DNA from 2 places in the Cobetia sp. ICG0124 genome. Region 2 is predicted to be linked to the other one. Evidence: predicted binding sites of a transcription regulator. Region 2 holds the regulator's gene; the other holds the start of a gene.

Region 1 (14,790 bases), 1.5 Mb from region 2:
CGGTCGTCATACCAGTGACAGCAGGGCGGTGACCAGCAGTTCGTTGTCGTAGTAGGGTGCGCTCTGCTCGCTGATCAGGCGAGTGTCGATCACGGTCAGCCCCATGCGCTCCAGCGCGGGGACAGAGACGCCGCCGGGGTAGTCGCCACGCTGACTGTCCAGCAGCACGATGTTGAGCAGATGCTCGTTGGGGCAGTCGTTGCGCGAGACATCCAGGTCCGCACACAGGGTATCGATCAGGGTCGCGACCAGTTGCTCGAGTGTCTTGCCGGTCTGCTCCGGGTCCGGACTGCAGTTGGGGATGTAGACCTTGGGACAGGGGTTGGCCAGTATCGCGCGTCCCACCCCGCTGGGCAGCAGGTTGGCGATGACGCTGGAGTAGAAACTGCCCGGCGGAAAGCAGATCAGTTCCGCGGAATCGATCAGCTGACGGTTGTTGAGGTGCAGCGCAGGGCCTCGACCAGCTGGATGCGCGCGATCGGGCTCTCCAGTGGCGCGACTTCCTTGCCGGTGATCTGGTGCTGGCCGATGATTCTGCGCCCATCTTCCAGGGTGACGGCCAGATGGCAGTCGGCATTGATGATGGCGCGCACCGTCCCGCGTACATGCACCAGCTTGGAGAACAGGAAGATGATCTGGTCGAGCTGCTCATGATGGTTCAGGTAGCCGCCGGCGATGATCAGATTGCCGATGCTGGCGCCGCGCAGATCGAAGCCTGCCGGCATGGCCTCGATCAGAAAGCCCAGCTGATGACAGATGAGCGTGCGCATGGGCTCCGCCACGGCCATGCTGAGCGGATGACGGCCCGCCGCCAGTTCCCGCAGGGTGGCCTGCAGCATCTCCGGGCGTGCTTCGGCTGGCAGACGGTGCGTGAACAACCGGTAGATCTCCGGGTGCCCCAGCACGCTGTCATCGGCCAGCGCCATCAGGCGTGAGCGAAGGTCGCCGATGGCCGGCATCGAGAAGGCGTCACGCAGCTTGGCGGAGCTGCCACCGGAATCGAAGGGCGTCACCAGATGGATGCTGTGATGGGTATAGCGCGTCAGGGTGCGCGAGATGCCCGTCAGCGCCGTGCCGCCGCTGAAGAACAGCACACGGGGGCCGACCTCCGGTGCCTTGTGATAACGCCTGACGCGTAATGGATCCGGGACCCTTGCGGTCCGACTGACCCTGACCTCTGCCATGTTGCGGCTTCCTTTTTGCCAACGCAGGCGCGGCCAGTGGCGCTGCGTGGCGATGGCTTCCAGGGTCGGGTCGGCACAGACCGCATGCGGGTGATCGACGAACTCCAGCAACGCCAGATCATTGCGTGAATCCGAATAGCCCCAGGTGAGGAGGCTGTGCCGCAAGCTTGCCATCGCGGAAGGTACGGATGCCCTGGGCGCGTCCCGTGTAGCAGCCATCCTTGACCTCCAGGCGAGTCGCCAGCGCGGCATCCAATGCCAGTCGCTCTGCCAGCGGTGCCACCAGCTGGGCTGTCGAGGCCGAGATGATCACGACCTGATGGCCCTGATCACGATGCCAGGCGATGCGCTCGCGACCCTCACGGTAGAGGCGCGGCAGCAGTTCGGTATCGAGGAAGGTGCCCACCTCGGCCTCGACCTCACTGACGGTGCGACCGGCCAGCGGGGAGAGCAGATGGCTCAGGTGCGCTTCCATGTCGAGTCGACCCGCGGCGTAGTCTGCCATCTGCTGCGCCCAGATGGCGCGATATCGCTCGGGGTCCGTGATCCAGCCCAGCTGGATCAGCCACTCGGTCCACAGTCCCGTAGCGTCGCCATCCAGCAGGGTGTCATCGAGATCGAAGATGGCCAGCCCATTTCATCCATTTGCCACCCGTGACCTGTCGCCAGTGTCGTGTGTGCCCAGCGCCTGGACTTCGTCGAGATCGGCATGCACCTGCACGCGCAGATGGTCGGGGAGCAGCTGGCGGGCACTGCGGTTGAGCACATCGACGTTGAGACGCAGTCCCTGACAATCCACCTCGTAGCGCACGATGTTGCCCAGCAATTGATGGCGCAGGATGACGCCGGGCAGCGCTGGCCCCACATTGGCCGGCAATGGCTGGAGCGGGAAGTCGTCCGGCTGCAGATAAAGCGCCTCCGGCCGCAATGCGACCTGCGGGCTATCGCACAGGTAGCCGAGCAGGGGGCGGGCAAGCTCGCTGCCGATCAGATTGTAATGGCCCATGAAGCCTGCGGCCGTGGCGTCTACCGGTCGGGTGTAGAGCGATGCTGCGTTGCCCTGCTGGAGAATGCTGCCCTGATGCATCAGGAAGATGCGATCCGAGAGCAGCAAGGCCTCTTCCTGATCGTGGGTGACGAACAGGGTGGTGAGGCCGAGGCTCTTCTGGATGTCGCGTATCTGGTCGCGCAGATGACGGCGGATGCGCGCATCCAGCGCCGAGAGCGGCTCATCGAGCAGCAGGATCTGGGGCTCGACCACCAGCGCGCGCGCCAGTGCCACGCGTTGTCGCTGGCCACCAGACAGCTGATGTGGATAGCGCTGTGCCTGGTCGGTCAGCTCCACCAGTCGCAGCACTTCGGTGACGCGGCGCTCGCGCTCCTCGGGGCGCACCTTCTTCATGCGCAGGCCGAAGGCGACGTTGTCCGCCACGCGCATGTTGGGGAACAGCGCATAGTGCTGGAAGACCATGCCGATGCCGCGCCGCTGGGGCGGCAGACGGGTGATGTCGTGACCATCGACGATGATCTCGCCGCTGTCCACGTCGTTGAGCCCGGCAATGGCGCGCAGCAGGGTGGATTTTCCGCAGCCAGAGGGCCCGAGCAGGGTGATGAACTCGCCACGGGCGATCTCGGCATCGATGTCGGAGAACACGCGCGTCTTGCCGAAACGCTTGGCCAGGCCCTTGAGCGTCAGGTACTGCTGGTCGGCGGCCTGTTCACGCAACGCGCTGGTCAGCAGGCCATCGCTGTCGTGGCGAGAGTGGGTCTGCGGCATATCGGTGGCAAGCATCAGCGGTGCCCAGGGCCAGCTTTTGCGGGCGTGGCGGGCAGACCTTCCGTCATGGCGGTGGCCAGCGCCTCCTCGGGGTCTTCTTCCGGCATCGCCTGCTCGGCAGGCTGGCGGTTGCCCAGCCAGGTCAGGATCAGGGTGAACACGAACAGCGTGATGACCAGCGCGCTGGTGAAGTGGCCGCTGGCCCCGCGAATGTTGTTCAGGTAGACCTGCAGTGTCTCGAAACGGGTGCCGACCAGCATGTTGGCGAACACGAATTCACCGGCCAGAAACGAGAAGGCCAGGAAGACGGCGATCTGGATGCCGACCCGGATATTGGGCAGGACCACCTGGAAGAAGGCCTGCAGCGGGCTGGCGCCCAGCAACTGGGCGGCTTCCATCAGCGATGCCACATCCAGCGCCCGCAGGCTGTTGGCCAGCGCTCGGTACATGAAGGGCAGCACGATGGTGAAATAGGTGGGAATCAGGATCCAGGGCGTGCCGATGATCGTCAGTGGGCCGCCGGCATATAGCTGCAGCAGGCCGACCGAGGACACGATGGGCGGCACGGCGAAGGGCAGCAGGATCAGGCCATTCATCCAGCCATCCAGACGCGGATAGCGGGTATGGGCCAGGAAGACCACCGGCACGATCAACAGCAGTGACAGGATCAGGGCGCCGACGGCGACCAGCAGGGAGCGCCCGAATGCGGCGAGAAAACGGGGGGTGGTCCACAGCTCCAGAAACCACTTCACCGTCAGGCCATCGGGCGTGAGGCTGGCGCCCCAGCGGGTGGCAAGGGCGTAGAACAGCGTGGCCACCAGCGGCAGTGCCAGCAGCGTGAAGACGCTGCCCACCACCACGCTGTAGGGATTGAGCCCGCGTAGACGGGCCATCAGGCTGGGCAGCAGCGGCTTGCCATGGCGATACGGCAGTTCAGCGGGAAGTGACATGGTAGCTCCTGCGCATGAGCCACTGCTGGATCAGCGTGACGATGACGAGAATGACCACCAGTACCATCGCCAGTGCGCTGGCCAGTTCCGGCTGCAGGAAGAGGTCGCCGGAGACCAGATTGGCGATGCGGATGGTCATCAGGTTGTAGCTGGTGTTCACCAGCGCATAGACGGTGGCATAGGCGCCCATGGCATTGGCGAACAGTACGGTGAGCGTGCCAGCCAGCGACGGCCAGAGCACGGGCAGGCCGATGTGCTGCCAGTAGGCCAGACGGTTGGCGCCGAGCAGGCTGGCGGCTTCGCGCCACTCGCCCTTGAGCGTGCTGAAGGCCGGGTAGAGCAGCAGGATGCCCAGCGGGATCTGGAACCAGGTGTAGATGACGATCAGGCCGGTGCGTGAATAGAGATTGAAGTCATCGATGATGCCCAGGCGCTCCAGCATCAAGGTCAGCATGCCGTTGGCCCCCATCAGGATGATGAAGGCGAAGGCCAGCGGCACGCCGGCGAAGTTGCTGGTCATGTTGGTGAAGGCGATCATCGCGCGCGTCAGGCCCGGCCCGCAGCGGTGCATGCTGTGACAGGTCACGGCGGCGATCGCCAGTCCCAGCACGCTGGACATCAGCGAGATCTCGAGACTGCGGCCGATGGCCTGGCGGAAGAAGGGGGAGGTGGCGATTTCCTGAAAATTGGCCAGCCCCCAGCCTGCGGGGATCTTGAAGGCGCTGATCATCACCCAGATCAGCGGGGCGATCTGGAAGGCGAAGAAGAGGATGGCGAAGGGCAGCAGCCACATCGCGGGACTGGTCAGCACTCGCCTGAGGAATGTCGGCATCACGCGTCCCCTCCAGGGCCTGCCAGCAGGGATGTGTTGCTGGCCTTGTCGTGCTCCAGTCCCAGCACGCTTGCCAGGGTGCCACAGAGCTCGCGCTGGCGAAGGTTGCGGGCGGGGCTGCGGGCGAAGGCGCTGCCGAAGGTCCAGAGCGGCACTCGGCGCTCTTCTTCGAGAAGCCCGGAATGTGAACGGTCGGCGTTCATGCCGTGATCGGCGGTGACCATCACCTGATAGCCGGCCTCCAGCCAGCAGGGCAGGTAGTCGGCCAAGGCGACATCGGCATGACGCGCCGCATTGCGATATTGCGCGGACTCACCGCCGTGGCGATGGCCGGCGTCATCGATGTTCATGCTGTGCACCAGCAGGAAGTCCGGGTCGTGACGCAGTCTCAGCATCTCGGCATCGCTGAAGACGTGGTCGTCCGGGTAGTGATCCTGCCAGTAGAAGATGCCCGCCTGGATGGCGGATTCGGGATTGTCGAGCAGTCGGTGTCTGGCTGGCACGAACGGGGCGGCGACGTAGAGTTCGCTGACCCAGTGATAGGCGGCTGCCGCGGTGCGTCGCCCCTGCTGACTGGCGAGATCGAACAGGCTCACGCCACGCGAGCGTCGCACGATGCCATTGTTGACGATGCCGGAGTCGACGGGCAGATCACCGGTCAACAGGCACTCATAGAGAGGTCGCGACATCGCTGGCAGTTCGCACTCCAGCGACTGGTACTGCCCGCGACCGGCCTCGACCAGGGCGCTCAGATAGCCCATGGCATGCCGGCCCACGGCATGGTTGAGGCCATCGAGCACGACAAGAATGACACGCTGGGACATGAAGACTCCGTGAAGCTCAAGACGGCACCGTGTGGACGGTGCCGTCTGTCAGGATGGTGCGCGCTCTATCCGCTCTGGACAGAGGCCGGGGGTCACTGCTGGTGGATCAGTACCTGGGACTGCCACTGACGCGGCAGCTGTCGGGCACTGGCTTCCCAGCCGGCGAAGTCCTGTACCGGGCGGGCATTGGCGTACTGCTCGTTGGGCAGCAGCTTGGCGGCGATGTCTTCCGGCAGGGTCAGGTGCTCGGCACGGATCGGGCGGGCGTAACCTGCCGCCAGGTTCAGCTGGCCGGCATCTGACAGGATGTACTCACGCGCCAGCTTGGCGGCGTTCGGGTGAGCGGCATGCTTGTTGATGATGGTGGCGTAGCCCGAGGTGACGGAGGCATCCGAGGGGATGACCACCTCGAAGGTGTCGCGGTTGATCTGATCGCGATAGTTGAGCGCGTTGAAGTCCCACAGCAGTGCGACCTCCACCTCGCCCTTCTCCAGGTTGGCGATGCTCGGCTCGGCCAGTGACAGGCGTCCCTGGCGGGCCAGTTCGGCGAACACTTCCAGACCCGGCGTCAGGTCTGACTCGCTGCCGCCATTGGCGAAGGCTGCGGCCAGGATGGCGTTGTTGGCCTGGGACGCCTTGCCGACCGCGCCGACGGAGACCTTGTAATCGCCATTGGCGAGATCCGCGAAGGAAGCGGGGCGCTGATCTTCACTGACGAGTGTCTTGTTGATCATCAGGGAGATGGTGCCGGTGTAGCCCAGCATCCATTCGCCATCTTCATCCTTGGCCCAGTCGGGGATCTCGTCCCAGGTGGTCGGCTTGTAGGCTTGAGTCACGCCCTGCTTGACCGCGATGGGGCCGAAGGCGAAGCCCACGTCACCGATATCTGCCGTGGCGTTCTCGCCTTCGGCCTTGAACTTGGCGACTTCCTCGGCGGAGCTCATGTCGGTATCGCTGTGCGCGATGGAATACTTCGACTCGAGGTCTGCCCAGGTGTCCTTCCAGTTGGCCCAGCTGTCCGGCATGCCGACGCTGTCGACGCGGCCTTCTGCCTGGGCGGCCTTGAGCAGTGCTTCCGGCACTTCAGCGGCACTGACGGAGGCGCTGCTCAGCAGGGTGGCCATGAGGGCCGAGACCATCAGGCCGGCGGTACGGGGCGAGGTAGCGGTGAACGACTTCAATGACAATCCTCCCAGACGGGGTAATCAACGGATGCGCCTTGTCATGATGGACACCTTGGATGACATGCAAGTGACTCGCCAGAAATCGCTCTCTTTCGTTATCTTTCAGGAACTTCGCATGCCTTCATCATCGATCGAGCCCACAGGTGACGACGCAACTTCCCTGATGCACACTGCGGATTTGCCCGTCACCGGGCTCAAGGGCAGGCTGCTGAACCATCTTGAAGCAGCGCCGCTGCATGCCTCGCAGCGTCTGCCGTCCGAGCGTGAGATGATCGAGCGGTTCGGCACCACGCGAGTCACCTTGCGAGATGCCTTGCTGCAGCTGGAAGCGGAAGGGCGAATCTATCGCGAGAACCGCCGTGGCTGGTTCGTCTCGCCGCCGCGCCTCAGGTATGACCTGCTGGCATGTCTGCCTTTTCACGAGATGGTGCATTCGCAGCAGCGGGTCGCTTCCACCGAGGTGCTGGCCGCTCAGGAAGTTCCCGCTGATGAGGTGATCGCCCAGCGTCTGGGAATTGCACGGGGTGCCGGGGTCTATCGCATCACGCGAGTGCGGCGCATCGATGGCCGGCGGGTGCTGCACGTCTGTCATCACCTGCGACGCGACTGCTTCCCCGGCATTCTTGATTTCGACCTCTCGGCGCATTCGCTGACGACGCTCTACTTTCACCAGTACGCCATTCGCATCCGGCGCGTGAGCTTCGAGCTGGCCTCCAGCGTGTTCGACGCCGAGACGGCCGTCGCCCTGAATGCGGCACCGGGTAGCCCGGCGCAGCGCATCACGCGGATCAACTTCGATCAGAATGGCCGCGCAGTGGACTGCGATGATGAACACTGGCGTCACGATGCCATCGAGTTGACGTTATCCGCCGCACCACAACGCTAGAGGGCAATCTGGGGCCTCAGCGCATCAGCAGCGTGTCATCTATCTCGCGGAAGTGATCAGCGCTGCGCATCAGGGCGAGGGCTGTGAGTGCCTCGACGCCGTAGACACGCGTCGTGACGGCATGGCGCGCTGCGACATGCTCCAGCAGCAGGGCGAAGTCACCATCGCCTGAGGCGAGGATGATCTCGTCGACGTCGGGAGCGGCTTCCATCACATCGATCGTGATGCCGACATCCCAGTCACCCTTGGCCGAGCCATCTCCTCGCTGGATGAAGGGTTTGAGCTTGACCTCGAACCCTATCTCACGCAGGCGTTGCTGGAATTGCTGCTGCTTGGGGTCACCACGGTCAATCGCATAGGCGTAGGCATGCGTGATGCTGCCCAGGGATTCCAGTTCGGCCCACAGTCGGCGGTAATCGAATTGCCGGCCAAAGGTGTCGCGGGTGGTGTAATAGATATTCTGAACATCGATGAAGACGGCGAGGCGCGTGGGCGGGGAAGCATCAGTTGCCGGCAGCGGGATTGGAGGGCTTGGTCGGCTTGTGGCCGATGATCTGACCGCTGACGCCGGATTCAATCACTTCAACCTTGCCGCCACGATCGAGGAAGGCTTGCATCTGGGCTTCCAGCGAGGCGGATGTTTCAACAGCAGCGGGTGCTTTCTTCTTGGCAGCAGTACGAGTGTTGGCCATGCGGGACTCCGTTCCGAGACGTGAGGGGTGGAAGAGCATGATAACACGACTGCGTTTTTCCTGCTTGATCGCGTCATTTGACGGCAACACCCGAAGCTACGCACTCAAGTCCGATTCCGCCGATCTGGCGCCATGGAATTTCGAGCGCCGTCAGCCGCGCCCGGATGATGTGGCCATCGAGATCCTGTATTGCGGTGTCTGTCATTCGGACCTGCACGTCGGCCGCAATGACTGGGGCTTCACCCAGTATCCCATCGTGCCGGGTCACGAGATCGTCGGGCGAGTCACCCAGGTCGGCGATGATGTCAGCCAGTACAAGGTGGGTGACATGGTCGGTGTCGGCTGCATGGTAGATTCCTGCCGTGAGTGCAGCGCCTGTCACGAGGGGCTCGAGCAATACTGCCTCGAGGGCATGACCATGACCTACGGCAGCCCGGATCGCCACGATGGCAGCCTCACGCAAGGCGGCTATTCCGACAGGATCGTCGTCAGCGAGCGCTTCGTGGTGTCCATCCCTGACAAGCTGGACCCGGCGGTGGCCGCGCCGCTGCTGTGTGCCGGTGTCACGACCTATTCTCCGCTGCGCCACTACGGCGTGAAGTCCGGCGACAAGGTCGGCGTGATCGGCATGGGTGGCCTGGGCCACATGGGGATCAAGTTCGCCAAGGCGATGGGCTGTGAAGTCACCCTGTTCACGCGCAGTGAAGCCAAGGTAGCGGAAGCGCGCGAGAATGGCGTCGATCACGTCATCGTGTCCAGCGACGATGAGCAGATGGCCGCCGCGACCGAAACCTTCGATTTCCTGCTCGATACGGTACCGGTGCCGCACGATCTCAACCCCTACCTCAATACCCTGAAGTACGACGGTACCCATATTCTCGTCGGGCTGGTACAGGAGGTGGACCCCGCACTGCAGGGCGGCAATCTGGTCATGAAGCGTCGCGTGCTGGCGGGCTCGCTGATCGGCGGCATGCCGGAGACCCAGGAAGTGCTCGATTACTGTGCCGAGCATGACATCACCTGCGATATTGAGATGATCGACATCCAGAATATCAACGAGGCGTGGGAGCGCATGCAGCAGGGCAAGGTGAAATACCGCTTTGTCATCGACATGCAGAGCTTGAAGAACGCCTGACATGCCGGGGGCTTTCGCGTCTGTCATGTCACAAAATTGTGATGGGGTGATTCCCGATCGAGGCGAAAACGCGTATAAGAACGCGATGAAAACGCCAAAGAGAATCCAGCCGCTCATAGATGACGGACTGGTCGATGAAGTGCTTCGCCCCTTGATGAGTGGTAAGGAAGCCTCGGTCTACGTGGTGCGCTGCGGAGAAGAGATTCGCTGCGCCAAGGTCTACAAGGATGCTGCCCAGCGCAGCTTCAAGCAGGCCGTGCTCTACCAGGAAGGCCGCAAGGTACGCAACAGCCGTCGTCAGCGGGCGATGGAGAAGGGCTCCGGTTTCGGACGCGATCAGCAGGAAGCCGCCTGGCAGAACGCCGAGGTGGATGCCCTCTATCGTCTGGCCGATGCCGGTGTGCGCGTGCCTCAGCCATACGGCTGCTTTGACGGTGTGCTGCTGATGGAGCTGGTCACCGACGACGATGGCAATGTGGCACCGCGCCTCAATGATGTCTCGATGTCGGCGGAGCAGGCGCGTGAAGACCACGCCTTGATGATGCATTATATCGTTCGCATGTTGCATGCCGGCCTGGTGCACGGGGATCTGTCCGAGTTCAATGTGCTGGTCGATGACTACGGCCCGGTGATCATCGATCTTCCGCAGGCGGTGGACGCAGCGGCCAACAACAATGCCAAGAGCATGTTGGCGCGCGATGTCGCCAACATCACCGCCTACTATGCGATGTTCGCTCCGGAACTTGCCCAGACTCGCTACGCTGATGAGATATGGGCATTGTTCGAGGCCGGTGACATGGACCCGGATGTCGAGCTGACGGGTCTCTTCGAGGATGACCCCGAGGCGCCGGACGTGGATGCGCTGCTCGAGAACATCATGGCCGCCATGGAAGAGGAGCAGGAACGCAAGGCGCGTCTGAAGAGTGCCGAAGACGGCGATGATGACTAGTCAGGCGGGGTCGACGGCGTGCTGCTCGGTCTCCGGGTCGTGGCGACGGTGACGCAGCTCGATGCCCTTGAGCAGATTGCGCAGGATCTGGTCCTTGCATTCGCGGTAGTGGCGATGGTCCGGCTTGCGGAAGAAGGCGGACAGTTCCGACTTGGTGATCATCTCGAAACCGGCCAGCGCCAGCAGATCCAGCATGTCATCGTCCTTGAGCTCGAAGGCGATCTTGAGCTTGCGCAGGATCAGATTGTTGTCGAGACGCTTTTCCGGTGCGGGCTGAGCACCCTCGCGCTTGCCCCGGCGCACGTTGATCAGGCCATTGAGGAAGCTGGCCAGATCGATGTCCTTGATGCGCTGCTGGGCATCGTCGTCATCGCGCTTGAGCCAGTCACTGACCTGGGCGCGGGTGACTTCGTGGTCGGCGGCGGCGAAGGTGTTGATCATGTCGCTGTCGGAGAGATTGAGTGCGTAGCGCAGGCGACGGATGATGTCGTTGTTGGTCACGGGCGTGGGTCCGGTCTTTGAGGATGTCTTGAAGTTGCGTGGCGCGCGTCTTCTGGTTCGGGGTCAGTGCCAGCTCCGTCAGCAGCGGGAAATGATCGGAGCCGAAGGCTTCCATGCGAGCCACGCGCACCACGCTGAAATGCCGGCTATGGAAGAGGTGGTCCAACGGCCAGCGCAGCAAGGGAATGCTGGCATGGAAGGTATTGAACATGCCACGGCCGACGCGTGGGTCCAGCAGGCCGGACAGTTTGCGGAACAGGCGTGTGGTGCGAGACCAGGCCACGTCGTTGAGATCTCCCGTCACGATGATGGGCTGCTCGCTCTCGGCCACGCTCTTGGCCACGATGACAAGCTCCGCGTCTCGTTCACTGGACTCCTCGTTTTCGGTCGGGCTGGGCGGCGCGGGATGCAGGAAATGAGCGCGTATGCGATCGCCGCTCTTGAGCTCCAGATGGGCATGCATCGAGGGCACGTCATCTTCGACCAAGTAGTCGATGCTGGCGTCGTGCAGGGGCAGACGAGAATAGACATGCATGCCGTAGAGGTTGTCCAGCGGGCACTTGAGCGTATGCCGGTAGCCATGCTCCGGCTCATCTCCCTCCAGGACATCCAGGCGGCTTTCCCACCAGCCATCGGACTCCAGGGTGACGAGAACGTCGGGTTGCTCGCGCCTGACGATCGCCAGCAGGGCGTCGCTGTCGTGGTTGCTGGTCAGCACGTTGGCGGTCAACAGACGCACATGACGTGCGGGGTCACTGTGCTGCGCGACGCCCGATTCACAGCGGGCGAGCCGGGTGTAGGGAATGATCCACTGCGCCTGGTAGATGAGCCCTGCCAGTGCGATGAAAGCCAGCGTTAGCCGCAGTCCTGTCGAGAGCTCGCCGACGAGAAGGTCGGCCACCAGCAGGGCCGCCCAGAGTACCGCCAGCTGCAGGCGGGGAAAGTCCATGATGCGGACGGACCAATGCCGCAGGCGCGTGAGTGGCAGCAGGGTGAAGGCTGCCATCAGCAGTGTGAGTACGCCGAGTAGCGTGGGGATCATGGGGGCTCCGGTGACAGGAATGGGGCGGGAAATCAAACGCTCAAGCGTCAGACATGGTGGCGACATGCCTGACACTCAAGTCAGGACGCTTTACTCACGAGGCAACCCGTCGCTGACGCCAGAGACGCGCGATCCATTGCCAGCGATTGATCAGCAGGGCCATGAAGATCAGTCCGCAGCCTGTCATCTGGATCAGGGTCATGCGCTCTCCGAACCAGGCCGCCGACATCAGGGCCGCCCAGACCGCTTCGAGCATCAGGATGACCGAGGCATGGCTGGGCGTGGTCAGGCTCTGTGCGTAAATCTGCAGGAAGAAACGCAGGGTGCTGGCGATCAGAGTGCTGGCCAGAAACCAGCTCAGGATGTCGAGACTGATGCCGGCCGGCCAGCTTTCGCTGATGGCCGACAGCACCAGGCAGGTGACGCCGGTGGTCATCAGCTGGATGGCCGTCAGCGGCAGGGCCGGGATATTGCGCACCAGACGCGAATTGAAGTTGAACACCAGGGCAAACAGGCAGGCAGCCCCGAAGATGAGCCATTGTGCCGGTTCGATATGAAAGCTTTCCGTAGCGCCGGGTTGTCCCATGCCCAACAGAGCGAAACCGAGCAGGGCGGTGGGCAGGGCGATCCAGGTGCTCATCGGCGGCCTGTCCTTGAACAGCAGGCGGGCGAGCACCGGTACCATCAGAATCCCGAAACTGTTGATGAACGCGATCACGCCGAGCTGCTCGGACAGTGCCACCCCCAATGACCAGCAGGCCATGGCACCGCCAAACAGGACGCCGACTCCACTGGCGCGCAGCTTGCGAGTAGTGGAGAGCTGTCTCAGCGAGCGAGCGTCGAAGATCGCCAGGATGAGGCCTGCCAGCAGGAAGCGACTGCCGATGAACAGTAGCGGAGGCATACCGGCCATGGCTTCCTTGGAGAAGATCCAGCCTGCGGCGGCGATGATGGTGACCAGCAGAAGCAACAGATCGGCCTTGAAAGGCGAGCGTGAAGGCGTCGTCTCGGTAGTGGTGCTCATGGGGCATCATGACCATGCACCTGAGGTGACCGCTGACAGCGAAAGGCGGGTCATGCTGGCGATGTGGCTGACCGGCGGGTTCATGCTGGCGGAGGTCGTCGGCGGGCTGGTGGCGGGCTCTCTGGCCTTGCTGGCGGACGCCGGCCATATGCTCAGTGATACCGTGTCGCTGGCATTGGCGTGGGGCGCGTTTCGCCTCGGACATCGCGCAGCGACCCGCAAGCTGACCTTCGGCTATGCGCGTTTTCAGGTGCTCGCCGCGTTCGTCAATGGCCTGACATTGCTGGTCATCGGGGGCGCGATCGTGATGGCTGCCCTCAAGCGCCTGTGGCTGCCGTCTGAGGTGCTGGCAGGGCCGATGCTGGCGATTGCCGTGCTCGGACTTGTCGTCAACATCGCGGCATTCTGGATATTGCACAAGGGAGATCAGGACAATCTCAATCTTCGCGGCGCCCTGTTGCATGTCATGGGCGACCTGATGGGTTCGGTGGCGGCCATCATTGCCTCGCTGGTCATCATGACCACCGGCTGGAATCAGGCCGACCCGTTGCTGTCGATGCTCGCAGCGGTACTGATACTGCGCGGTGCCTGGTCGCTGGTGAAACGCTCGGCGCATACCTTGCTGGAAGGGACACCGGAGCAACTTGACCACGAGGAAATCCAGGCGGGTCTGCTGACACTGGAGGGAGTGGATGGCGTGCATGATCTTCATCTGTGGGGCCTGACGCCTCAATCCCCGGTTGCCAGCCTGCATGTGGTGGTGGCCGATACCGGCATTCCCGGCGAGGTGCTTGAGCGGGTCCAGGCCTATCTGCTCGATACCCATGCGATCTCGCACGTCACGGTGCAGCTGGAAGGCGAAGCCTGTCTGCAGGGCTGCGTGTCTCGTTGATGCTTCTGACGCAAGACGCCCCGCTGAAAAGCGGGGCGTTGTTGATTGCAGCCCATGGGCTCTCAGTGCTTGGCGACATAGACGGTGCGGATGTTCATGAAGGCACCGAAGCCATATTCGCTTTGCTCACGACCATAGCCGCTGCCTTTGACACCGCCGAAGGGCAGTTGGGCGAAGGGCGTGGTCGGGCGATTGACGAAGCTCATGCCGGCTTCCAGCTGACGCGAGACACGCTCGCCGCGCTCGTCGTCCTTGGCCACCACCGTGCTGCCCAGACCGTAGGGGCAGTCGTTGGCGAGCTCGATGGCATGTGCCTCGTTGTCCGCGACCACCACGGAAGCGACCGGGCCGAACAGCTCTTCATTGAAGGCTGGATTGCCCTGGGTGACGTTGGTCAGCACCGTCGGCGGATACCAGGCACCCTCGCGATCCGGAATTTCGCCACCGCATTCCAGCTTGGCGCCGGCTTTGATGGCACGCTGCACCTGATCATGCAGGTCATCGCGCAGGTCCTTGCGTGACATCGGACCGATGTCGACCCCTTCGCTGAGCGGGTCATCCATGCGCATGTCCTTCACTTTCTCGATCAGACGTCTGGAGAAGTCCTCGGCGATCGACTTGTCGACGATCAAGCGCTTGGAGGCGGCACAGCTCTGGCCGGTATTGTCGAAACGTCCGGCGATGGCGAGATCCACCGCGCGCTCGATGTCGGCGTCATCCAGCACGATCAACGGATCGATACCCCCCAGTTCCAGCACGCTGGGCTTGAGCGCCGCACCGGCCTGCTCGGCGACCTTGCGGCCTGCCTCTTCGCTGCCGGTGAGAGTCACGCCCTGCACGACAGGATCATTGATGATGTCTTCGATCATCTCCGAGCCCACCGGCAGCCAGGTGAAGACGCCATCTTCGAAACCGGCC
Region 2 (14,790 bases):
GGGGCGGTGGCCTCATGGGCGGCCTGATGGGGGCGGTCAGTGCATTCACCGGAGGCAGCGGAGGGGGAGCACTGGAGCTGGGCCAGAAGCTGATGGGACTGGACCTGAACATGGATCAGGCACGTGGCGTGGCCGATGAGACGCTGAGCTATGCGCGCGAGCAAGCCGGCGATGGTGTGGTCGACCAGGTCATCGAGGGCATCCCGGGCCTCAAGCATCTGCTGTGACACCTTGTTCAGCGAATCCGCTTGAGCAATGACTGCAGACGATTGAGCTGGGCGGAATCCCCGACCAGACGCACGCGCTGCTCCATCATGCCATTCAAGAAGGCCTTGGGAGACGGCTTGAGCAGGAAGGCCACCGCACTCTCAGCATGCGCGAAGCGCAGCTCAAGCTCCGTATCCACCGGCAGACCGGTGCCGGAGGTCACACCTTCCCGAGACATCCGATAATGACGCGCGATGCTCAGATCCTCCGTGGCAACGCCCCAATCCAGCGAACGCGTCTCGAGCTGAGCGCGAAATTCGGGGTCGCGCCGGAAGGCACGCTTGAGCAGCAGGCCCAGTACCCACAACAGCAACTTGAGCTTCATGGCGTCATTCCTTGCGCGGCGACGTGGACCAGACTTACTTGGTCACCGCATCCTTCAATGACTTGCCCGGCTTGAAGGCCACTGTCTTGCTGGCCGGGATGGTCAGGGGTTTGCCTGTCTGGGGGTTCTTGCCGGTACGCGCTGCACGCTGACGCACCGTGAAGGAGCCAAAACCAATCAATGAAACATCGTTGCCCTTGGCGACCGTGTGGGTGATCTCGTCGAGAATCACGTTCAACACTTGACTAGCCTTGTCCTTGGACAGATCCGCACGCTCGGCGATGGCCGCAGCGAGTTCTGGCTTGCGCATGAAAAGCCCTCCTGGTTTGGCATTCTGCACGGGCGGCTCAGCCGCCGATTCTGACGGAAACTTCACTATCGTGCCTGACTACGCTGGCTTCAAGGGGTCTGCGACCATCGGCCATGGCATCGCCTAGCCTAGCAACGGCGGTGCCTGCCGCGCCAGCTCGACTTTCCTGCGAACGGAGGCGCCTGTCAACGCATATCCAATCAAGCGTTCGTTCGCATCGAGAGCGCGTGCATCGAGATCATCTCCCTCGCCCGTGATGTCCCAGCGCGCCACGGCCGTCCGAGGCGGGTAGGCCACGATGGGCAGCGCCGGTGTCTTGACCAGCACGGGCCAGGCCTTCCAGTCGAGCTCGACCGCCTCGCCGCACAGATTGGCGGCCAGCACCCGGGCTGCGGCCTGCAGGGGCTGCACGTACATGGCATTGACCCCTTCGACACTGGCGCAGTCTCCCAGCGCCCAGACATGCGGCCGGGAGGTGGCAAGGTGACGATCGACGCGGATGCCGTCCCCACCAGCACTCAACCCCGCGCCCTGTGCCAGCTTGATGCGTGGCGCGAGCCCCGTGGCCAGCAGCACCAGCGAGCCCTCCACCGCATGACCACTCTGCAGCACCACGCTGACGGGCGCCTGCGTTGCCTTGCCGGCGGTGATGGTCTCGACCATCTCTCCTTGCAGCCGACGCACGCCGATGGCATCGAAGGCCTTGCCAAGTCGCCGGCCGAGCGCCTGGGGAAGCAAGCCATCCAGCGGAGTGTCTCCCGCCGCGACCAAGGTGACCTCATGTCCTGCGGCTTTCAGGTCATTGGCGTATTCACACCCCACCAGACCGGCACCGACGATCACGACACGGCCACTCTCCCCCGCCTCACGCGCTGCCGTCAGCGTGGCGCTGAAGGCGGCGTAGTCATCGAGATCATTGATGCTCATCACGCGCGAGCCGACCGAGTCATCGATGGGGAAGGGTCGCCGCGGCGCGGCACCGAGTGCCAGCACCAGCTCGTCATAGGCCAGGCATTCCTCGCCCAGCCAGACCTGTCGCGCGTGGGTATCGATGCTCGTCACTCGCTGATGGGTGCGCAGCTCGGCGTCCAGTTCATCCACCAGGGCCACGGAGGTCTGCCGTGCCAATGCCCGGGCGCTCATGCCCTTGGCAAAGGCGGTGGACAGCAGAGGCTTGGCGTAATCGTGGCCACTGTCCTGACTGACCAGGATCAGTCGACTGTCCTTGTCACGCGCACGCAGGGCACGCGCCAGGCCAATGCCGGCCATGCCGGTGCCGATGATGACAAGGGTACGAGGGTCGCGCATGGCGCCATCTCCTGAGATCGATCCGAGAGGACGGCGGTCCGCCGTCACTGGCAGCCCGCCGCGAGCCTGCAAGGCGTCATGCCGGCCGGCTGGTGGCCATGGCTGTCCTCCAGTGACTCGCTGACCCAGCGTCTCGATCACGCCATGCGCATGCTCGATGGTCAGGGGCTGCGCGTGCGCCTGCTGCTGCAGGACACCGGCCCTGCCCGGCGTGATGAGGCGCGGATGCTGGGTATCGCGCCACGACGCCATGTCTGGCGGCGCGAAGTGGCCCTGTGTCATGGCGATGAGCCCTGGGTGATCGCGCGCTCGCTGGCGGCGCTGGACCTGGCCCATGGCCACCGTCTTTCGACGCTCGGCGAAGGCTCGCTGGGCCATTGGCTGTTCCGCCAGCCCGACCTGACCCGCAGCGCCATCGATGTCAGCCGGGCGCCACTGAGACTTGCCAGCACGCAGCCGCTGGCACGCACCGCCAGCCTGTGGATGCGCCGCTCGATGTTCTCGCACGGTCGCTTCCGGGTACTGGTCCAGGAAGGTTTCACCCCTCGGTTCCAGCACGCTCTGGAACTCCGCTTCCCGCCCGTCCAAACTGGCCGATTACCTCGCCCTGACTCGTCTGGACCGCCCCATCGGCACCTGGCTGCTGATGTGGCCGACCCTATGGGCCCTGTGGCTGGCGGCCGATGGGCTACCGGACCGCGATACGCTGCTGATCTTCGTGGCTGGCGTCTATCTGATGCGTGCCGCCGGCTGCGTGATCAACGACTACGCGGATCGCCACTGGGACAAGCATGTCGAACGCACCCGGGATCGCCCGCTGACCTCAGGACGCATCACGGAGCGCGAGGCGCTGACCCTGTTCGGTGTGCTGGTCGCGGCCGCCTTCGTGCTGGTGTGCTTCACCAACCTGACCACGGTGCTGCTGTCGATCGTCGCCGTGCTGCTGGCGGCCAGCTATCCGTTCATGAAGCGCTTCCATCATCTGCCGCAGGTGGTGCTGGGTGCCGCCTTCGGCTGGGCGATTCCGATGGCCTTCGCGGCGACGCTTGAGGAGGTGCCGACCTATGGCTGGTGGCTGTTCGCGGCCAATCTGATGTGGACGGTGGCCTACGACACCGCCTATGCGATGGTCGATCGCAATGACGACCTCAAGGTCGGCATCAAGTCCACCGCCGTGCTGTTCGGCCGCGCCGACACGCTGATGATCGGTCTGCTGCAGCTGGGCATGCTGGCGGTGTTGATCGGCATCGGCCTGCACCTGGCGCTGGGCATCTTCTACTGGCTGGGGCTGGCCGCGGCGGCCGTGACCTTCGTCTGGCAGCAGCGCCTGATTCGCGAGCGGGAGCGTGGCCCCTGCTTCCAGGCATTTCTCAACAACCACTGGTCCGGCCTGCTGATCTTCGCGGGCATCGCGCTGGCGACCTGGCCAGCTGCCTGACCCCTGCTGGCAAGCCGGGCGGCAAGCTGCCAAGCTGGCGATTGTCATCTCACTGTCATATAAGCAGGTTGTAATCGTCATCGACTTGTCATTCTGGCGCGTGCGCCGACTGCTGCATGGGATCTAGCGATGAGCTCCAAGACCGTACTGATTGTCGACGACGAATCCTCGATACGCGAGATGATCGCCGTCGCCCTGGAAATGGCGGATTACCGCGTGCTGGAGGCCGACAATGCCCAGGACGCCCACGCCATCGTCGTCGATGAAAAGCCCGATCTGCTGTTGCTGGACTGGATGATGCCCGGCACCAGCGGGCTGGAACTGGCGCGCCGCCTCAAGCGTGACGAGACCACGGCGGAGCTGCCGATCATCCTGCTCACCGCCAAGGGCGAGGAAGACAACAAGATCCAGGGGCTCGAGGCCGGGGCGGACGATTACATCACCAAGCCCTTCTCGCCACGCGAGCTGGTGGCACGCCTCAAGGCCGTGCTGCGCCGCACCACGCCCAAGGGCGTCGAGGAGTCGGTGGAAGTCGAGGGTCTGATGCTCGACCCCGCCAGCCACCGCGTGACCGCACACGGCAACTCCCTGGAGGTCGGCCCCACCGAATACCGCCTGCTGCAGTTCTTCATGACCCATCAGGAGCGCGCCTACACCCGCAGCCAGCTGCTGGATCAGGTCTGGGGCGGCAATGTCTATGTCGAGGAGCGCACCGTGGACGTGCACATTCGTCGTCTGCGCAAGGCGCTGGGCGAGGGGCATCAGCACTTGATCCAGACCGTCCGCGGTACCGGTTATCGCTTCAGCGCCCAGGCCTGAGACGCGGATGCGCTACTGGACGAACGAGCTATGGCGGCTGGGCTATCTGGCGGGCGGCTTCGGGCTGGTCGGCGGACTGCTCGGCCTGCTGGGCTGGGGCCTGGCGCTGGGGCTGGCGCTGTACCTGTTCGTCCATCTCAAGCACCTCAAGAGCCTCTACACCTGGCTGATCACCAACCCCCATGAAGAGCCGCCGCCCGGCGATGGCGTCTGGGGGGATCTGCTCGATCGTCTGTATCGCTACCAGAAGGGTCAGCGTCAGGCGCAGGAGCGACTGCGCAGTATCCTCAATCGCATCCAGGAATCCTCGGAAGCGATGCGCGATGGCCTGGTGATGCTCGACAATCACGGCGACATGGAGTGGTGGAACAGCGCTGCCGAGCAGTTGATCGGCCTCAAGGCCAGTCACGACCGCGGCCAGCACGTCACCAACTATCTGCGTGACCCCGTGTTCATCGATTACTTCAATCGGCTGGCCTATCGTGAGCCGCTGACCCTGCAATCGCCGCTCTCCGACAACCTGACCCTGCAGATCTCCATCACCCTGTTCGGTGACAACGAGCGCCTGGTGATGGTGCGCGATGTCACCCGTCTCTACCGTCTCGAGGAAATGCGCCGCGACTTCGTGGCCAATGTCTCCCATGAGCTGCGCACGCCGCTGACGGTACTGGCCGGCTATCTCGAGACCTATTCCGACTATGCCGATGACCTGCCCCCGCGCTGGCAGCGTGGCCTGGGACAGATGCAGAGTCAGACCGACCGCATGCAGCACCTCGTCGAGGATCTGCTGACCCTGTCGCGCCTGGAGACCGACGAGCTGTCGGGCGAAGGACGTCGCATCGACATGGCACAGCTGCTGACGCGTATCCGGGAAGATGCCGAAGGCCTCTCGAAGGAGCGGCATGTCATCACGGTGGCGGTCGAGCCCGGACTGGCCCTGATGGGTGAGGAGCAGGAGCTGAGAAGCGCGATCTCGAATCTGGTCTTCAATGCGGTGCGTTACACGCCGGAAGACTGCCACATCACGCTGCGCTGCCAGAGCACCAGCGAGGGCGTGATGGTCGAGGTGGAGGATGACGGTGACGGCATTGATCCCGTGCATCTACCGCGCCTGACGGAGCGCTTCTATCGCATCGACAAGGGACGCAGCACCGCCACTGGTGGCACCGGGCTGGGACTGGCCATCGTCAAGCATGTGCTGATCCGCCATCAGGGCCGCCTGGAGATCGACAGCCTGCCCGGCGAGGGCGCACGCTTCCGTTGTCATTTCCCGGCGGAACGCCGCTGCGCGACGACTGCAGCCTGGCTCAGCGGCGCGGGGCAGGCAGCTGTCGGTAGTGGCTCTGCCACATCAGGACGGCACCCGCCACGGCCCCGGGAATGAACAGCAGGTTGGCCAAGGGCACCAGCGTCAGCACGAACACGGCACCACCGAAGGTCAGTGACGGCCACCAGCGCGCCTTGAGACGCTGCTTCATGTCGCCGAAGCTGACCTGATGGTTGTCCATCGGATAGTCCAGATACTGGATCGCCATGCTCCAGGCCGAGAACAGCCCCCACAGCAGCGGTGAGAGCAGATTCAGGCCCGGAATGAAGCCGAGAATGAACAGCGCGATCATGCGGGGAATGAAGTAACCCAGTTTGGCCATCTCGCGCCCCAGCGAGTCGATCCCGATCTTCACCAGGCCACGCTCATCCTCGATCAGGGTGCCATCCAGTCGATGCTCGACCTTCTCGGCCAGAATGCCGTAGAACGGCGCCGCGATCAGATTGGTCACCAGGCTGAAGGTGAAGAACACCGCCAGCAACAGACTCAGCACCAGCACCGGCCAGATCAACCAGCTCAGCCATTCCAGCCAGCTGGGCACCTTGAGCATCCAGTAATCGATCCAGCCCTCGAACTGGCTGAACAACAGCCACAGCGTGGCACTGTAGAGCACCAGGTTGATCGCCAGTGGTACGAACACGAAACGGCGTAGCCCGGGGGTATAGACCATGCGGGTCCCGCGGACCAGCGCCGATACGGCATCAATCATGCGACGTCCTCGTCATTTCGTGAAAGGCGGCTGCCCCTTGTCGAGATCCTGCGGCTGGAGGTCATGGGTGTCGGTGTGACGCACGTCCACGCCCTTGACCAGGAAGATGACGTACTCGGCGAGGTTGTCGGCGTGATCCCCGATACGCTCCAGCGCACGCAGAATCCACATCACGTTGAGCACCGGGGTGATCTGGCGCGCGTCTTCCATCATGAAGGTCATCAGCGAACGCATCGCGCTCTGGTATTCCAGATCCACCGAGGCATCCTCACGCAGTACCTTGAGCGCCAGATCCGTATCGAAGCGGGCGAAGGCGGTCAGCGAGTCACGCACCATGCTGCGCACATGCTGACTGAGGTGACGAACCTCGACCATGCCACGCGGGCTCTGGCCGTTCTCGACCAGCGAGATGGCATTGCGCGCGATCTTGCTGGATTCATCGCCGATACGCTCCAGGTCCGAGGTGGCGCGAATCACGGCCAGCACCAGACGCAGATCGGAGGCCGCCGGCTGACGGCGCGCCAGCACGCGGGTGCACTCGTCATCGATCTTCAGCTGCATGTCGTTGACGGCCTTGTCATTGTCACGCACGCGTGTCGCCGTCTCGCTGTCACCCTCCAGCAGGGCCGTGACGGCATCCTGCAGCTGCTTCTCCACCAGACCGCCCATGGCCAGCAGGTGTGTCTTCAGCGCATCCAGCTCGTGATTGAACTGCTGGGATATGTGCTTGCCGTGCGAATCGCTGGTGATATCCATTACCCTCTCCCGGGAAGTCATCCGCCGAGGCAGGCGGCTGGCGCAGGCGGCTCCCTCCTAGCATGACGCCTCTTGATTGCAGTTATATTTCACTCCCGAAACGACCGGTGATGTAGTCCTCGGTCTGGCGACGACGCGGATTGGTGAACAGCTGATCGGTCGGGGCATATTCCACCAGCTGCCCTTCATGCAGAAAGGCCGTGGCATCCGAGACACGTGCTGCCTGCTGCATGTTGTGGGTGACGATGACCAACGTCAGGCGTGAGCGCAGCGAGCGGATCAGCTCCTCGATCTTGAGCGTCGAGATCGGGTCCAGCGCCGAGGCTGGCTCATCCAGCAGCAGGACTTCCGGCTCCACCGCCAGCGTGCGCGCGATCACCAGGCGCTGCTGCTGGCCACCGGAAAGCCCCAGCGCGCTGTCGAACAGCCGGTCCTTCACTTCCTCCCACAGCGCCGCGGCCCGCAGACAGGATTCGACCTTGTCATCCAGATGGCGCTTGTCATTCTCGCCGACCAGCCTCAGCCCGAAGGCCACGTTCTCGTAGACCGACATCGGAAAGGGGTTGGGCGTCTGGAACACCATGCCGACGCGCCGGCGCAGCATGGGGACATCCACGCCCCGGGCATGGATGTCCTCGCCTTCCAGCCAGACCTTGCCGCTCAGGCGTGACTGCTCATCGAGATCAGTCATGCGATTGAAGGTGCGCAGCAGGCTCGACTTGCCACATCCCGAGGGACCGATGAAAGCCGTCACGCGCTTGCGCGCGATGCGCAGGCTGATATCGTCAAGCGCACGCCGTCGGTGACGCTCCTTGCCCACCTGCGCCTGATAATCGAGGCACAGGTGGCGGGTTTCCAGGCACGTGTCCTGTGCAGAGTCACGCTTCATTCGGTGGCTCCCTTGTAACGTTGTGCCAGCATGTGACGCAGGCGAATGGCACTCAGATTGAGGCACAGGATCACGACCACCAGCACCAGCGCGGTCGCGTAGACCAGCGGGCGACTGCTGAAGGCATCGCTGCTCTGGAAGGCCAGATCATAGACCTGATGGCCGAGGTGCATGAACTTGCGATCCAGATGCAGCCACGGGAAGCTGTCATCCAGCGGCAGGTCCGGCGCCAGCTTGACCACGCCGACCAGCATCAAGGGCGCGACCTCGCCTGCCGCACGCGCCACCGCCAGAATCAGCCCGGTCATCAAGGCCGGAGATGCCGCGGGTATCACCACGCGCCTGAGGGTCTCAAAGCGCGTGGCACCCAGTGCCAGCGCGCCTTCGCGCAGGCGATGCGGCACCCGCGCCAGCCCCTCCTCCGTGGCCACGATCACCACCGGCAGCGTCAGCAGCGCCAGCGTCAGCGATGCCCACAGCAATCCACCGGTGCCGAAGGTGGGGGTCGGCAGACGCTCGGAAAAGAACAGTTCATCCAGGCCGGCCCCCAGCCCGTAGACGAAGAACCCCAGCCCGAAGACCCCATAGACGATGGAAGGCACGCCGGCGAGATTGCGCAGCGCGATGCGGGTCAGCCGCGTGAGACGCCCCTGATGCGCGACCTCGTGTAGATAGAGGGCCGCCATCACGCCGAAGGGCATCACCAGAATCGCCATCAGCACCACCATCAGCACGGTACCGAAGATGGCGGGCCAGATGCCGCCACTGCCTTCATTGGGCGAGCCGGAGACGAAGTCGCGAAAGCGCTCCAGCGTCAGCAACAGTCGTCCGCCAAAGCCCATGGCATTCGGCTGCCAGACATGACGGATGTCATTCAGCGCGATGCGCCCCTCATGACCGCCATTGCCCCCGAGCAGCAGCTGGCCGGCGTCCAGGGCTCCCCGGAGGGCCAGCAATTGCCCCTCACGGGTGATCAGTGCCTCGCGTGTCGTCTCGAGCTCCGGAGAATGATCCAGCTCACCGGTGAGCGGATCACTCAGCGCTCTGGCCATGCCATACAGCACTCGCCCGTCGCGCATTTCCAGCATCAGTGCCTGGCGAGGAAAGCGGATATTCTCCATCAGGGTATCCGGCAGCCACTGCCAGCTCGCCGAGGCCCCATCCTGAGAGGAGGTCTGCAGCAGCCACCAGCGCTGCGACTGTCGCTCACGTTGCTGATCACCGGTGTCCGCTGCCGAGGGACGCAGCTCCTCATGCATCAATTCGCCCAGCAGGTGACGGTTGTCCGCCGCCGGCTCGCCACGGGTAGTCTTGAGCGCCGTGACGCTCTGCCCCGGCTGGGTGGTGAGTTCGACCTCGACCAGCCGTGAGGGCCAGAAGTGACTGAGCGAGCCCACCACCAGCAGGCTGATCAGCCCCAGCACCAGTACCAGCGAGACACTGACCGCCATGGCATTCAGCCAGCCCCAGGGGCCACCATCACGCCAGTAACGCGCCAGACGCGCCGTCACAGGCTCACGAGGTCTGAGCAACGAGGACGGCGGTACCGCATCAGGACGACTCATCCCCAGCCTCCACGTTGCGGCGGCATGAAGCGCAGCCGCAGCACTTCCGCCAGCGTATTGACCACGAAGGTGAAGAGGAACAAGGCCAGCGCGGCAAGGAACAGCAGGCGGTAATGGCTGCTGCCGACCTCGGCTTCCGGCAACTCGATCGCCAGGGTCGCCGCCAGTGAGCGCACTCCCTCGAACAGGCTGGCATCCACCAGCGGCGTGTTGCCGGCGACCATCAACACGATCATCGTCTCGCCCACGGCGCGCCCCATGCCGATCATCACCGCGGAGAACAGCCCGACGGCGGCGGCCGGCAGGATCACGCGGCGCAGACTCTGCCAGGGTGTCGCCCCCAGTGCCGCGGACCCCGCCGCCAGTCCGCGAGGGACTGAGGACAGCGCATCCTCACTGAGCGTGAAGAGTGTCGGCATCACCGCCAGCCCCAGCGCCATGCCGGTCACCAGGGTATTGCGCTGGGCGTAATCGATGCCGTGATGGGCAAACAGCCATTGACGGATGTCGCCCTCGAACCACCAGGCTTCCAGTTGATGAGCCAGCGTCACATCCAGCCACAGCAGCAGCATCAGCAGCGGCAACAGCCCGAAGGCGGCCATGTTTTCCGGCATCAGGCTGCGCAGTGCGCGCGGCGACAGGGTCCACACGAAACCGGCCACCATGGTGCCCAGCGGAATCAGTACCAGCCCCAGCAGCACGGCCATCAATTCACGCTCGACGAAGGGCGCGACCACCAGCGCCGCGATGAAGCCGATCACCACCGTGGGCAAGGCCTCCATCATCTCCAGCATCGGCTTGATGCGCGCCCGCTGGCGCGGGGCCATGAAACAGGCCACATGGATGGCACAGCCCAGTCCCAACGGCACGGCAAACAGCAGGCCGACCAGCGCGACCTTGAGCGTCCCCCACATGATGGGTACCAGCGACAGGCGGGGTTCATGGGCACCGGTGCTCTCCAGCTGCCAGATCCAGGCCGGTGCGTCACGCCCCTCATACCAGACCTTGCCGAAGATCGCGCCAAGCCCCACGACCTGATGCGGATCACGGATCTCGAGACCCGCATAGGCCTGTTCAAGAGCCCCCAGTCAGAGACCCTCGCCCTCATCCAGCCCCAGACGTTCACGCCACTGGTTCAGCTGATCGTCCGGCAACGGTACATAGCCTTCCCGCAGGATGGCCTGTTGTCCCTGACGCGACATGATCAACGACAGGAACGCCTGCTCCAATGACGGCAGCGGCTCGTCTGGCACACGATTGACGTAGATGTACAGGGCGCGTGTCAGCGGGTAACGCCCGTCGCGGATACTGGCCCGACTCGGAAATATCGCCATGCTGCCGGCGTCACGACTCACCGACAGCTGTTTGACCATGGGAGATGAGGTGCTGAAGCTGGCGTAGCCGATCCCGCCCGGCGAGGAGCCCACGGCGCCGATGATCGACGCCGACCCCGGTTGCTCACTCACGTCCAGTCGGAAGTCGCCGCCACACAGGGCGACACGCCGGAAGGCACCGTAGGTCCCGGAGGTGGCACTGCGCCCGAAGCGGCTGATCTGACGCTCAGCCCAGTCTCCCGACAGCCCCAGTTGCCCCCACCGATCGGCCCGCTGACTGCCACACTCATGACTGGCCGAGAAGATGGCATCGAGCTGCGCGATGCTGATCGTCTCCAGCGGATTGCGGCGATGTACGAGGATGCCCATGGCATCCAGCGCCACGGGGACTTCCAATGGCGGATACCCGAATGCCCGGATGAAGTCCTGGCGCTCCTGATCGCTCATCGGCCGCGACATCAGCCCCACCCGTGTGGTGCCGGCAATCAAGGCAGGCGGCGCCGTCGAGGACCCCGCTGCCTGCAACTGGACCCGCACCCCTGGATGGTAGCGACGCAGCTGAGCCGCCCACCGCGTCACCAGCACCGAGAGGGTATCGGAGCCCACGGCCGTCAGGTTGCCGACGACCCCCGGCACGGGGCGATATTCAGGTACCTCGGCCAGGAAAAAGCCGCCCTCAGGGGCGGCTTTTTCATTGTGCAGCTCAGCTCTCGCCCAGCACCCGGGCACGCGCATCAAGGAAGCCCTGTTCACCGATGCGCGTCCAGGGGGCGACCTGCTGCTGGAAGGCGCGGTAGGACTCGTAGACACGCCTGGCGTCCTCATCCTTGGCGATGAACTCGTCCAGCACCTCGTTGGACGCCTTGAACAGCGCCGCGTAGACATCCTGCGGAAATTCGCGCAGCTCAACGCCATGTTCCTCGACCAGCGAGGTCAGGGCGGTGGCATTGCGCAGCGCGAATTCATCCACCATCGCATGATTGGCAATCCTGGCTGCCTGGATCACCACCTGCTGGAGGTCTTCCGGCAACGCCTGCCAGGCCTCGAGATTGACGGTGCCTTCGAGAATGGCGGAGGGCTCGTTCCAGGCCGGGGAGTAGTAATACTTGGCCACCTGATGCAGACCGAAGGCCAGATCATTGTAGGGACCGACCCAGTCGGTGGCGTCGATCACACCGGTCTCCATCGCAGTGAAGATCTCGCTGCCCGGCAGATTCACCGCACTGGCACCGATGCGGTTCATCACTTCACCCGCGAGCCCCGGCAGGCGGATCTTCAGGCCTTTCATGTCCGAGAGACTGTTCACTTCCTTGTTGAACCAGCCGGCCATCTGGGTGCCGGTATTGCCCACCGCCAGCGGCTTGAGGTTGTGACGCGCGTAGATCTCGTCCCACAGCTTCATGCCATCGCCGTGATACAGCCAGGCGTTGGTCTCGGTGGTATTCATGCCGAAGGGCACGGCGGTGAAGAACTGGGCGGCAGGTACCTTGCCCTTCCAGTAATAGGACGCCGAGTGGCCCATCTGGGCTGTCCCGGAAGACACGGCGTCGAAGACTTCCAAAGCCGGCACCATCTCACCGGCCCCATAGACCTTGACCTGAAGACGACCACCGGAAAGCTTCCCGATCAGACTGGCGAACTCATTGGCACCGGTGCCCAGTGCCGGGAAGTTCTTCGGCCAGGAGGTCACCATCTTCCAGTGGATGGTTTCCTCCTCGGCGGCATTGGCCGTGGAGACGAAAGGTGCAGCGGCGAGACCGGCAGCACCGGCCCCCAGAGCAGAGAGAAAACGGCGGCGTTGCATGGGGCGTTCCTTGTTCGAGTTGTGGGCAATGCATGACGCGGCATCAAGACAGCAGATTATCTGCCACTATGCCGCGACCCATGGATGGCCCACAACTGCACCAAGGCCGTAGTGCCGCGCAGGGTCAGCTCAGCACTTCCAGCTTGGCGAAGCCCAGCACCAGCCACTTGTCGCCTTCGCCCTCGAAGCTGATCTGCACACGCGCTCGCTCGCCCTGGCCTTCGGCGTTGATGACCACGCCCTCGCCGAACAACGGATGACGCACCAGGCTGCCGAGCGACAGCGCCGGCATGTCGCCATTGGCCTCGACACTCTCCTGACGCGGCCCGGAGGGGCGACGATTCGGCGTAGCACGCTGGGTCGAGACCGGACGCGAGACCTGGCCACGCAGGCGCACTTCCTCCAGCAGCTCTTCCGGCAGCTCACGCAGGAAGCGCGACGGTCGCTGGAAGGTCTCCTTGCCGTGCATGCGCCGCAGCTCGGCGTAGGTCAGGTAGAGGCGCTGCATGGCACGGGTGACACCGACGTAGCACAGGCGACGCTCTTCCTCGAGGCGCCCCGGCTCCTCCAGTGACATCTTGTGCGGGAACAGCCCTTCCTCGACCCCGGCGACGAACACCACCGGGAATTCGAGCCCCTTGGCGGAGTGCAGCGTCATCATCTGTACGCATTCCTCGCCTTCGGCGGCTTCATGATCACCGGCATCCAGCGCGGCTTCGGCGAGGAAGGGCTCCAGCGCCTCGGCCCCTTCGCTGGGGGCTTCCGGGTCCATGCGCTCGCCCTGACTGAAGGCGCGACAGGCGTTGACCAGCTCGGCAAGGTTCTCGAGGCGCGCCTGGCCCTTCTCGCCCTTCTCGGCGGCGTGATGCTCGCGCAGGCCGGAGACGTGGATGACGTGCTCGACCAGCTCATGCAGCGCCATGCCGGCGGTGTCGTTGTCGAGGCCATCGATGATGTCGGCGAAGGCACGCACGGCGGTGGCGGCGCGCCCCTTGAGGGCGCCATCGGAAACCGCATCGCTCATCGCCTGCCACATGGTCAGGTTGCCGTAGCGCGCACGCTCGCGCAGCTGCTCGACGGTGCGCATGCCGATGCCACGCGCCGGCACGTTGATCACGCGCTCCAGGGCGGCATCGTCCTCGCGGTTGTTCATCAGACGCAGGTAGGCGAGCGCGTTCTTGATCTCGAGACGCTCATAGAAACGCTGGCCGCCATAGATGCGATACGGCATGCCCTGGCGGATCAGCGTCTCCTCCAGCACGCGTGACTGGGCGTTGGAGCGATACAGGATCGCGATCTCGTCGCGACTGTAACCATGCTCATTGACCAGTTCGCGGATGGTATCGGCGATGTAGCGCGATTCGTCGATGTCGTTGAAGCCGGCATAGACCCGAATCCGCTCGCCACGGCCGCTGTCGGTCCACAGCTCCTTGCCCATGCGCCCGCCGTTGTGGCTGATCAAGGCGTTGGCAGCCTCCAGGATGGCGCTGGAGGAGCGGTAGTTCTGCTCCAGACGCACCACCCGGGTATTGGCGAACTCCTCGGTGAAGCGCTGGATGTTCTCGACCCGCGCGCCACGCCAGCCGTAGATGGACTGGTCATCATCGCCGACCACGGTCATGCACTCGCGATCGCCGGCCAGCAGCTTCAGCCAGGCGTACTGCAGGGTATTGGTATCCTGGAACTCGTCGACCAGCAGGTGGGCGAAGCGCTCGCGGTAATGCGCCAGCAGATGCGGCGTATCGCGCAGCAGCTCCAGCGAGCGCAGCAGCAGCTCACCGAAATCGACCAGGCCGCCGCGTTCACAGGCGAGCTGATAGAGCTCGTACATCTCGACCATCTTGCCCATGTAGGCATCGCCATGGGTCTGGACCTGATGGGCGCGCAGACCTTCCTCCTTGCAGCCGGCGATGAAGTACTGGACCTGCTTGGGCGGCCA

What was found. The regulator PhoB, encoded in region 2, activates phosphate uptake and scavenging genes when phosphate is short. The targets are predictions, from matches to a motif close to TGTCATANNNNTGTCANA.
Region 1: the regulator PhoB is predicted to act here: its motif matches at 6,807-6,824, upstream of CU110_RS06965 (UTRA domain-containing protein).

The regions. Positions count from the first base shown of each region.
Region 1 covers NZ_CP024893.1:1,505,491-1,520,280, forward strand. Annotated here, with positions in the region: gene CU110_RS17590 (2-phospho-L-lactate transferase CofD family protein) at 7-447, opposite strand; gene CU110_RS17595 (GAK system CofD-like protein) at 423-1,349, opposite strand; gene CU110_RS06935 (HAD-IB family hydrolase) at 1,303-1,815, opposite strand; gene CU110_RS06940 (ABC transporter ATP-binding protein) at 1,822-2,976, opposite strand; gene CU110_RS06945 (ABC transporter permease) at 2,976-3,911, opposite strand; gene CU110_RS06950 (ABC transporter permease subunit) at 3,895-4,743, opposite strand; gene CU110_RS06955 (alkaline phosphatase family protein) at 4,743-5,567, opposite strand; gene CU110_RS06960 (extracellular solute-binding protein) at 5,660-6,748, opposite strand; gene CU110_RS06965 (UTRA domain-containing protein) at 6,915-7,637, shown strand; gene CU110_RS06970 (NYN domain-containing protein) at 7,654-8,214, opposite strand; gene CU110_RS06975 (hypothetical protein) at 8,141-8,329, opposite strand; gene CU110_RS06980 (NAD(P)-dependent alcohol dehydrogenase) at 8,367-9,464, shown strand; gene CU110_RS06985 (PA4780 family RIO1-like protein kinase) at 9,550-10,413, shown strand; gene CU110_RS06990 (DUF1456 family protein) at 10,414-10,854, opposite strand; gene CU110_RS06995 (endonuclease/exonuclease/phosphatase family protein) at 10,799-11,956, opposite strand; gene CU110_RS07000 (DMT family transporter) at 12,051-12,980, opposite strand; gene CU110_RS07005 (cation diffusion facilitator family transporter) at 13,033-13,872, shown strand; gene CU110_RS07010 (NAD-dependent succinate-semialdehyde dehydrogenase) at 13,935-14,790, opposite strand, start outside.
Region 2 covers NZ_CP024893.1:17,494-32,283, reverse strand. Annotated here, with positions in the region: gene CU110_RS00165 (DUF2780 domain-containing protein) at 1-227, shown strand, start outside; gene CU110_RS00160 (hypothetical protein) at 236-592, opposite strand; gene CU110_RS00155 (HU family DNA-binding protein) at 627-902, opposite strand; gene CU110_RS00150 (FAD-dependent oxidoreductase) at 1,026-2,210, opposite strand; partial or broken gene CU110_RS00145 (chorismate lyase) at 2,289-2,696, shown strand; gene ubiA (4-hydroxybenzoate octaprenyltransferase) at 2,800-3,648, shown strand; gene phoB (phosphate regulon transcriptional regulator PhoB) at 3,778-4,467, shown strand; gene phoR (phosphate regulon sensor histidine kinase PhoR) at 4,475-5,851, shown strand; gene cysZ (sulfate transporter CysZ) at 5,775-6,503, opposite strand; gene phoU (phosphate signaling complex protein PhoU) at 6,516-7,259, opposite strand; gene pstB (phosphate ABC transporter ATP-binding protein PstB) at 7,342-8,148, opposite strand; gene pstA (phosphate ABC transporter permease PstA) at 8,145-9,713, opposite strand; gene CU110_RS00105 (ABC transporter permease subunit) at 9,710-10,744, opposite strand; gene CU110_RS00100 (phosphate ABC transporter substrate-binding protein) at 10,802-11,683, opposite strand; gene CU110_RS00095 (TRAP transporter substrate-binding protein) at 11,751-12,851, opposite strand; gene uvrD (DNA helicase II) at 12,976-14,790, opposite strand, start outside.